One region of the Bradyrhizobium prioriisuperbiae genome, then DNA from elsewhere that is predicted to be linked to it. Evidence: predicted binding sites of a transcription regulator. Region 1 holds the regulator's gene; each other region holds the start of a gene.
The links. Region 1 encodes PhoB, which activates phosphate uptake and scavenging genes when phosphate is short. Its sites were predicted from a motif close to TGTCATNNANCTGTCAT; they were not measured.
Positions count from the first base shown of each region.

Region 2: the regulator PhoB is predicted to act here: its motif matches at 1,976-1,992, upstream of RS897_RS30280 (RNA degradosome polyphosphate kinase).
Region 3: the regulator PhoB is predicted to act here: its motif matches at 2,022-2,038, upstream of RS897_RS03600 (acetoacetate decarboxylase).

Region 1 is NZ_CP135921.1:1,491,180-1,494,455, forward strand. Features, by position in the region: gene RS897_RS06975 (aspartate aminotransferase family protein) at 1-663, opposite strand, end outside; gene RS897_RS06980 (GcrA family cell cycle regulator) at 1,173-1,682, shown strand; gene phoB (phosphate regulon transcriptional regulator PhoB) at 1,783-2,484, opposite strand; gene phoU (phosphate signaling complex protein PhoU) at 2,499-3,212, opposite strand; gene pstB (phosphate ABC transporter ATP-binding protein PstB) at 3,238-3,276, opposite strand, start outside.
Region 2 is NZ_CP135921.1:6,387,315-6,390,590, forward strand. Features, by position in the region: gene purM (phosphoribosylformylglycinamidine cyclo-ligase) at 1-223, opposite strand, end outside; gene RS897_RS30270 (CDP-alcohol phosphatidyltransferase family protein) at 386-928, shown strand; gene RS897_RS30275 (P-loop NTPase family protein) at 1,114-1,797, shown strand; gene RS897_RS30280 (RNA degradosome polyphosphate kinase) at 2,066-3,276, shown strand, end outside.
Region 3 is NZ_CP135921.1:771,252-774,527, forward strand. Features, by position in the region: gene RS897_RS03595 (homospermidine synthase) at 1-1,047, shown strand, start outside; gene RS897_RS03600 (acetoacetate decarboxylase) at 1,192-1,935, opposite strand; gene RS897_RS03605 (hypothetical protein) at 2,075-2,467, opposite strand; gene RS897_RS03610 (MgtC/SapB family protein) at 2,569-3,276, opposite strand, start outside.

The DNA.
Region 1 (3,276 bases):
CTGCACCTCGTCGAACGCGAGCAGCAGATCGTGCTCGTCACAAAGCTGCCGCAGGGCCTTGAAGAACGATTGCGGCGCCGAGCGCACGCCGCCCTCGCCCTGCACGGCCTCGATCAGGATGCCGGCGGTGTTCGGGCCGATCGCCTTCTTCGCCGCCTCGATGTCGCCATGGGGAACCTGGTCGAACCCTTCGACGCGGGGACCGAACCCTTCGAGATATTTTTCCTGGCCGCCGGCGGCCAGTGTCGCCAGCGTCCGGCCATGGAACGCGCCTTCGAACGTGATGATCCGGTAACGCTCCGGCTTGCCCTTCGCCGCCTGATATTTGCGGGTGACCTTGATGACCGCTTCCATCGCCTCCGCGCCGGAATTGGCGAAGAAGACGACGTCGGCAAAACTCGCCTCGCAGAGGCGCGCGGCAACCTTCTCGCCGTCCGGGCTCTTGAACAGGTTCGACATGTGCCACAGCTTTGTCGCCTGCTCCTGCAGGGCGGCGACAAGATGCGGGTGCGCATGTCCCAGCGCGTTGACCGCAACGCCACTGGTGAAGTCGAGGTAGCGCTCGCCGTCGGTGCCGTGGAGCCAGACGCCCTCACCGCGCTCGAACGCGAGATCCGCCCGTGCGAACACCGGCATGAGATGGGACGACGTGTTGGTGCTCATGGCAACTCTGCTTGCAAACCTGATTGAACTTTCGGGCGGGCCCTGTCGACAGACCACGATGTGACTCCAAACACTCAGGATTTGGATCGGACACCGCGAGATCGGACGATCGATGGACCTACCCCGGAAACAAAACGTGCCGCCTCGTCGGGCAGCACGCGGCAGTTATTCTATTGGCGCGTCCAATACTGTCAACCTGGCTGTCAACACGGCAATGGTACTGAAAAGCCGCAGAAAAAGCCGTTTATCAAATTTCTATTGCAGAACATGTGGACTTGTGATGCCCGACTCTTGCGCGTGAGTCACGGCATATTGTAGCTTCGGGATGGTCGGATACGACATCTCGTGCGGCAGATCTGATCCTTAACGGTCTCGGTAACAGCGTAGACGCCCGGTTGCGACAGGCGCATCCGGCGAGGGCTAAGGGATTCTGCCGGCAGGGATTTTTGAGACACAGACGTCGCCGACGGCCTCGCGGTCGAAAGGCGCGACACGAAGGGAATGGTGCGATGACGGTAATGGGTTGGACCGACGATCGCGTAGAACAGTTGAAAAAACTCTGGGAGGCGGGTCTTTCGGCCAGCCAGATCGCCGCGGAACTCGGCAATATCACCCGGAATGCGGTGATCGGAAAGGTCCACAGGCTCGGCCTGTCGGGCCGCGCCAAGAGTCCGTCCTCGGCTGCCCCGCGTCAGCGCAAGGCGCGGCCGGCCCAGCATATGATGCGGATCGCGCGGCCGATGTCGCGCGGCAATACCGCGCTTGCGCATGCGTTCGAGGTGGAGGCCGAGCCGGATCCGGTGGCCTACGACAACGTGGTTCCGATGAGCCAGCGGCTGTCGCTGCTGGAACTGACGGAAGCGACCTGCCACTGGCCGGTGGGCGATCCCGGCAGCAGTGATTTCTTTTTCTGCGGCGGCAAGGCGCTGGGCGGCCTGCCCTATTGCGCGCATCACTCGCGTGTCGCGTATCAGCCGGCGAGCGATCGCCGCCGTGACCGCCGTCCGTCGGGCAAGTAGTTCGGCAAGTCGCCGCACGCAGCGGCGGATACCTGGAGAAACAAAAAAAACGCCTCATCATCGATGAGGCGTTTTTTGTTTGAGCTGGCGAAGACCTGCGTCAGTCGACTTTGGCGAAGCGGTCGTCGAGTGCATAACCCGCGCCGCGTACGGTGCGGATCGGATCCTGGTCGCGGCCGAAGTTCAAGAGCTTGCGCAGCCGACCGATGTGCACGTCGACGGTTCGCTCGTCGATATAGATATCGCGGCCCCAGACGCCGTCGAGCAACTGCTCGCGGCTGAAGACACGTCCCGGATGCTCCAGGAAAAACTCGAGCAGGCGATACTCGGTCGGACCGAGATCGATCGGCTGGCCGGAGCGGGCGACACGACGCTTGTCGCGATCGAGTTCGATATCGCCGTAGGTCAGCACCGTGGCCAGACGCTCGGGACTCGCGCGGCGCAGCAGGCCCTTCACCCGTGCCAGAAGCTCCGGAACCGAGAACGGCTTGACAATGTAGTCGTCGGCGCCGGTCGCAAGCCCCCTCACCCGTTCGCTTTCCTCGCCGCGCGCGGTCAGCATGATGATCGGCAGTTGCTTGGTCTCGGGACGGGTGCGCAGCCGGCGGCAGAGCTCGATGCCGGACAGACCCGGCAGCATCCAATCCAGCACGATCAGATCGGGAATTCGCTCCTTCAGCCGGGTATCGGCTTCGTCGCCGCGGGCGACTGTCTCAACGTCGTAACCTTCGGCATCGAGATTGTAACGCAGCAGCGTGGTCAACGCTTCTTCGTCTTCGACAACCAGAATGCGGGCGCCCATGTCTTTTCCTTAGTTCAGTTGCCGGAGGCGGTGGCGAATGCAGTCATATCGCCCTTCGGGCGCTGATCCTGCATCTGCTGGCCTTCGACCATATAAAACACCGTTTCGGCGATGTTGGTGGCGTGATCGCCCATCCGCTCGATGTTCTTCGCGCAGAACATCAAATGGATGCAGAAGCTGATGTTGCGGGGATCTTCCATCATGTAGGTGAGCAGTTCGCGAAACAGCGACGTGCAGATCGCGTCGACCTCTTCGTCGCCCTTCCAGACCGCCATCGCAGCCGGCAGATCGTGGGCGGCGTAGGCGTCCAGCACCGACTTGATCTGCGACTGCACCAGGTTGGCCATGTGCTCGAGGCCGCGGATCAGCTTCAGCGGATGGAAATCATTGTCCAGCGCGCTGACACGCTTGCCGATGTTCTTGGCGAGGTCGCCGATCCGCTCGAGATCGGTGGTCACGCGCATCGCGCCGACGATCTCGCGCAAGTCCACGGCCATCGGCTGACGCCGGGCGATGGTGAGAACGGCACGCTCCTCGATGCCGCGCTGCAGCTTGTCGAGCTCGGCATCGGCCGCGACGACCCGCTGGCCCAGCGCAATATCGCGGCGGATCAACGCATCGACCGACTCGACGATCTGCCGCTCGGCGAGGCCGCCCATTTCGGCGACCAGCCGGGTCAGTTCCTGCAAGTCCTGGTCGAAGGCTTTGGCTGTATGTTCGAAGGCCATCATGTTCTCCCGCGCCTATCGCGCCTCAGCCGAACCGGCCGGTGATGTAGTCCTGTGTCCGGCG
Region 2 (3,276 bases), 4.2 Mb from region 1:
TTTTCACCTTGGTGCCGACGCCGTCGGTGGCCGCGACCAGCACCGGATCCTTGAAACCGGCCGCTTTCAGGTCGAACAGGCCACCGAATCCGCCGATCTCGGCATCCGCGCCGGCCCGGGCGGTGGCACGGACCAGCGGCTTGATCATATCGACCAGCCGGTTCCCAGCGTCGATATCGACGCCAGCGTCCGCATAAGTGAGGCTGTCTTTTCGTTCGGTCATGGCGTCCAGGCCGCTTTTCTGAGAGTTAGGTGGTGGTTACGTAAGATTTGGTCCAGGCGCAATGCTTGGCCCTGGGAGCGCGAATTTCCCGTGTTGACAACGGGGCGCCCGGAACCGATCAAGATGACAATGCCTGCAAATCAGGCTCGTCCGGGAAACAGCGTGCTTCCAAATATCATCACCCTGGGCCGCATTCTGCTGGTGCCGGTCATCGTATGGGCGATTGCGTCCAATCAGATGACGATCGCGTTTGCCTTGTTCGTAACGGCGGGCCTCAGCGACGCCGTCGACGGCTTCCTGGCCAAGCGCTTCAACATGACCAGCGAAATCGGCGCTTTGCTCGATCCGCTCGCCGACAAGGCGCTGCTGGTCTCGATTTATGTCGCGCTGGGGGTCTGGGGGGCGATTCCACGGTGGATTGTCATTCTGGTGGTGTCGCGCGATATCATGATCGTCGGTGCCGTGATTGTGTCATGGTTGCTCGGCAAGCCCGTCGCCATGAAGCCGCTGATGGTGTCGAAGCTCAATACGGTAGCCCAGGTCGCCTTTGCCGCATTGATCCTGGCTGCGCTGGGATTTGATTTTGCACCAAAACCGTTCGACGTCATCCTGATGGGGGCGGTGACGATCTTGACGCTGCTGTCGGTGTCTTTCTATCTCGTGGACTGGGTGCAGCACATGAGCGAGATCGAGCCGAGCCGCTGACACGCGTGTGGCGTTTCCGAAATTCCCCTCCACATTCGCGGCGACTTCTTCGAGGGGAATTTCGGAAACATAGGCCACACACGAATCTAAAATTATCTAGTGTCCTGATCGAATTCGAAGTTCGCTCAGGGGGAGCTGCTAAGTGATGCGAACTTCGAATTCGGGACACTAGGGGAGTCATTTGCGTGGCAGGCCGTGTCGTTCGCCCTCGTCAGCTTGCGTTTGCCCTGTCGCACACGGAAAGTCTCACGCGCGATAATTTCCTTGAAGGTCCGAGCAACGAGACGGCGCTGGCGCTGATCGATAGCTGGCCCGACTGGCCGAACCGGATCATGCTGCTGAGCGGTCCGGAAGGATCGGGGAAAAGCCACCTTGCCACGATCTGGGCCGAGCAGGCCGGCGCGCGGGCCATCAGCGCCCATTCCCTGATCGACACCATGGTGCCGGACACCCTCGTCACCGGTGCGCTGGTGATCGAGGACCTCATCCCCGGCACGTTCGACGAACGTGCGCTGTTCCACCTGATGAACATGGCCCGGGAAGACGAAGCCTATGTCCTGATCACGGCGCGCGTGGCGCCGGCGTCCTTCGCGATTCCTCTCCGCGATCTGAACTCGCGGCTGCGGGCGGTTCCCGTGGTCACCGTTGCGGCGCCCGACGACCAGCTGTTCCGGGCGTTGATCGTCAAGCTCTGCAGCGACCGCCAGATGACGGTGGACGAATCCCTGGTGAGTTACCTCGCGACCCGCATCGAGCGCTCGGTCGCGGCGGCGCGGCGGGTGGTCGCAGAGCTGGACGCCGAGTCGCTGCGTTTGCGCCGGCCGGTGACGCGCGCTTTGGCGGTCGAGGTGCTGCGGGACAGCGCCTAGAGCTTCCGTTCCGATAGAATCGGAACGGAAGCTCTAGATTCTTGTTTGACGCGTTTTCTTGACGCGAACCGGTATCCACTTCGCTGGAAAACGCTCTAACGCCGTATCCGGCAAGCTGGGGCGAAGCGGGCGGGTCCGGACGGGCCCGCGCTTGACGGCGTGCCGCCATAGCCCATCATGTCATCGAAACGTCATGTGGTTCGCACATGCTCCCCGCGAACCCCCGCAGGGCGGCAAAGTCGCCATTATCGAGATCGGCTCATTTCTCATGGATTCCGCGCAAGCTGTTGTTTTAAAAGAAAAACCTGAGGCGGAAGAAGCGGTCTCTTCGATCGTCGGCAGCCCCGAGCGATTCATCAACCGCGAGCTCTCGTGGCTGCATTTCAACCGCCGTGTCCTTGAAGAAGCGGTCAATCCGGGACATCCGGTGCTGGAGCGGGTCCGCTTCCTGTCGATTTCGGCGAATAACCTTGACGAGTTCTTCATGGTCCGCGTCGCCGGCATCAAGGCGCAGATCCGCGAAGGCATCACCGAGCGCAGCCCCGACGGCCTGACCCCGACCGAACAACTCGCCCGGGTCAACGAAACCGTCTCCAAGCTCGCCTCGGACCAGCAGGCGATCTGGCGCGATCTCCGCGTCATCCTGGCCGATGTCGGCATTCACCTGATCGACGGCAAGGAGCTCACCAAGTCGGAGCGGACCTGGATCGAAGATCATTTCCTGCACAACATCTTTCCGCTGCTGACGCCGCTGGCGATCGATCCCGCGCATCCGTTCCCGTTCATTCCCAGCCTCGGCTTCTCGATCGCGCTGCATCTGGTGCGCACGGCCGACGGCAAGGCCATGAATGCGCTGATCCGCATGCCCGGCAAGATCGACCGCTTCATCAGGCTGCCGGCTGGCAAGGACGGCGCGATCCGCCTGATGTCGCTGGAGCAGGCGACCAGCCTGTTCATCGGCCGGCTGTTCCCCGGCTACACCGTCAAGGGGCAGGGCGCTTTCCGCCTCATTCGCGACTCCGAAATCGAAATCGAGGAAGAAGCGGAAGATCTGGTGCGGGTGTTCGAGACGGCCTTGAAACGCCGTCGCCGCGGGTCGGTGATCCGGCTCGAACTCGAAGCCAGCATGCCCGAGGAGTTGCGCGGCTTCGTCCAGCGCGCGCTGGCGACGGCCGAGGGTGAACTGTTCGTGGTCGAGGGTGCGCTGGCGATGAACGAGCTGTCGCAACTGACACGGCTCGACCGGCCCGATCTCGAGTTCACGCCCTACGTTCCGCGCCACCCCGAACGGGTGCGTGACCATGGCGGCGATATTTTCGCCGCGATCCGGCAGAAGGACCTGGTGGTCCATCACCCCTACGAGTCGTTCGACGTGGTGGTGCAGTTCCTGCAGCAGGCCGCGCGCGATCCGGACGTGGTCGCGATCAAGCAGACGCTCTATCGCACCTCCAGCAACTCGCCGATCGTGAAAACGCTGGT
Region 3 (3,276 bases), 720 kb from region 1:
GAAGCACGCTCCAACTATGCGCTTCGCGAAGTGACGCTGGCCGCCAAGAAGGCACGCCCCGCCGGCTCGACGACGGCTGTCTCCTGCTGTGGCGCCAACCCCGGCATGGTCTCCTTTTTCGTCAAGCAGGCGCTCATCAACGTCGCCGCCGATCTGAAACTCAATGCGCCGAAGCCGAAGACCAGGGCCGAATGGGCCGACCTGATGCGACAGGCCGGCATCAAGGGCATCCACATCGCCGAGCGCGACACCCAACGCTCGAAGACGCCGAAAGAGCCGGACGTCTTCGTCAACACCTGGTCGGTGGAAGGCTTCCTGTCGGAAGGCGTTCAGCCGTCCGAACTCGGTTGGGGCACGCATGAAAAATGGATGCCGGAGAATGCGCGTACCCACGAAGCCGGTTGCGGCGCCGCCATCTATCTGATGCAGCCCGGCGCCAACACGCGCGTGCGTTCCTGGTGCCCGACCCGCGGCCCGCAATACGGCTTCCTCGTCACCCACAACGAGTCGATCTCGATCTCCGACTACTTCACCGTGCGCGACGCATCGGGCGCGGCGATCTACCGGCCGACCTGCCATTATGCCTATCATCCGGCCGATGATGCGGTGCTGTCGCTGCATGAACTGTTCGGCCGCGCAGCGCGGATGCAGGCCAAGCACCACATCCTCGACGAGAACGAAATCGTCGACGGCATCGACGAACTCGGCGTGCTGCTATTCGGCCATGACAACAATGCCTACTGGTACGGCTCGCAGCTCTCCATCGAAGAAACCCGCAAACTCGCGCCCTATCAGAACGCGACCGGCCTGCAAGTGACCTCTGCCGTGCTCGGCGGCATGGTGTGGGCGCTGGAAAACCCGAACGAAGGCATCGTCGAAGCCGACGAGATGGATTACGACCGCCTGCTTGAAATCCAGATGCCGTATCTCGGCCCGGTGAAGGGTTATTACACCGACTGGACCCCGCTGGAGGGCCGTCCCGGCCTGTTCGCCGAGGACATCGACACCAGCGACCCCTGGCAGTTCAGGAATATCCTGGTTCGGTAAGTCATCTCGCACCAAGTTACTGTTCAAATGGCCGGGGCTCGCTCCGGCCATTTCGATTCGTAGCCCGGGTGAGCGAAGCGACACCCGGGTTCTATTGGCTCGGTTTCCCGGATATCGCTGCGCTCATCCGAGCTACGCGTTCAGCTACTTCTCAGCCAGATAATCGTACGCGACCTCGCCCAATCCCAGCGTGAGGTCGACCTTGAAGTGCAACGCCGAGACCACCTCGCGCACCGGCAGCCGCGCCACGTCCGCAAGCGCGTGGGGGAACAGGCCGAGCGCGGCGGGGCCGGTCCAGGCTTCCTTCAGCACCACATCCTGCAGATGGAAGCGCACCAGTTCGCAGATCCGCGGCGTGCCGTCGACATGCGGGATGATTTTCAGAATGTAGTTCGGCGTCTGCAGCGCATGCATCACCGCCGCCGGATCGGCCGGGCGGTGCTTGTAGCCCATGGTGCCGCTGGCACAGAGCACTGAGCCATAGTGCAATGTGCCCACGAGCACGTCACTCTCGGTGACGATTTTCGGCGATGCCAGCTTTTTCGGAAAACCCCACAATTCGCGGCCGCCAGCGATGGGCGCGTCATCGTCGAGATACATCGCGTGGGTGTAGACGCCCTCCTCGCCGTTGAAACGCACGGGGATCGCCTGCCCGGTCTCGGTGTAGTCGCCAAAGCCGGTGGAGTCCGGCATGCGGATGAACTCGTACTTCACCAGTGGCTCGACCACCTGCAACGGCTCCGGCACCACGGCAGCCAGCGCTTCGGGATCGGTGCGGTAGGTGATGATGAAATATTCGCGATTGAAGAAGCGGTAGGGGCCGGGCGGAAACGATGGATTGGTCAGCGGCATCGAATAGGCAGTTCGTTTCACGTCCTCGATCTTCATGGGCCAGTCTCCGATCCATCGCACACGTCGTGCATGCGCATTATGGAACAGGGACCAAAGGCAGGCGAGGCTTTAAAATCGGCAGCCGTCATCAAAGCGTGATCACGCATGTCACATCGGCGTGCGCCGCGCGTGAGCGCTATTTGGTGTTGATCGGTGGCGCGCTTTTTTCCGCCGGTGCAGGCGGCAACGCCGAGGGCGCGCCGGACTTCTGCGCGTCGGCATCCGGCCGCGCCGGCTCGGGCGCAGGCGTGGTCGGGCGAGTGCCGCCGGGCTTGGATTCGGCGGGCGCGCTGGAGCCGGGGGACTGACCGGTGGTGGCTCCTGATGGGGGCTGCGTTTGGGCCGGCTGCTGCAGGCTGGGAGACGAAGCCTGCGCCATCTGCATATCGCCGGCGGCAATGCGGGCCAGCGAAACGCCTGATAACGCCAGTCCGGCCGCGAACAGGCCGATCCCGAGCCCCATCTGCAGCCGCAGATCCTGCCGTCGTCGGACGATGTCTGTACGGTCGTTATCCTGGCGCAGCGTCATTTCTGCCTCCGAACCTTCGTTCAGAGGGGAAAACGGGCCGACGCCATGAAAGTTCCGGAAGCGCTCCACGGGCACTCCCAACAGAATACCGTCGTTAACTTTTAATCCCGGGTGCTTGCTTCCCAGGTCGCATGACGGACGCCGGCTTGCCGCTCCATATCGGCGACCACCACGTCGAGCTCCTTGGGATCGACCGCGGTGCGGGTCAGACGTGCGACGATCTCGGCCGCGCCGTTGGCGCGGTCGACCACCTCGACATCGCCAACCGGATAGTTCGCAGCTTCCAGTTTCTCGACCAGCAGGTCGCGCACATCAGCCATCGCCGGCGCATCTGCCGTCACCTTGACGTCATAGTCCACTTCCGAGGACTTCTCATCGAGCGGCGAACGGTTGATGGCATTGACCAGCGGGCGCAACAGGGTGTTGCCGGCCAACACGAACATGGTGAGCGCCACCGCCTGGGCAGCGAGATCGGCCCCCGCGCAAGCCCCGACCGCGGCCGAACTCCACAGCGTCGCCGCGGTGTTGAGGCCGCGCACATTGGTGCCTTCCTTCATGATCACACCGGCGCCGAGAAAGCCGATGCCGGAGACCACATAGGCGATCACACGGGTCGCGCCGTCCGGACCCGCGAGATGCATTGCCAGATCGACGAACGCGGCCGCGCCGATCGCCACCAGCACATTGGTGCGCAGCCCCGCGGTCCGCAGGCGATATTGACGCTCGGCACCGATCAGGGTGCCGAGCACAAAGGCCACCGCCAAGCTTGCCAGGGTGTCGATGAAGTCAGCGGTCTGGAAGGTCTCAAT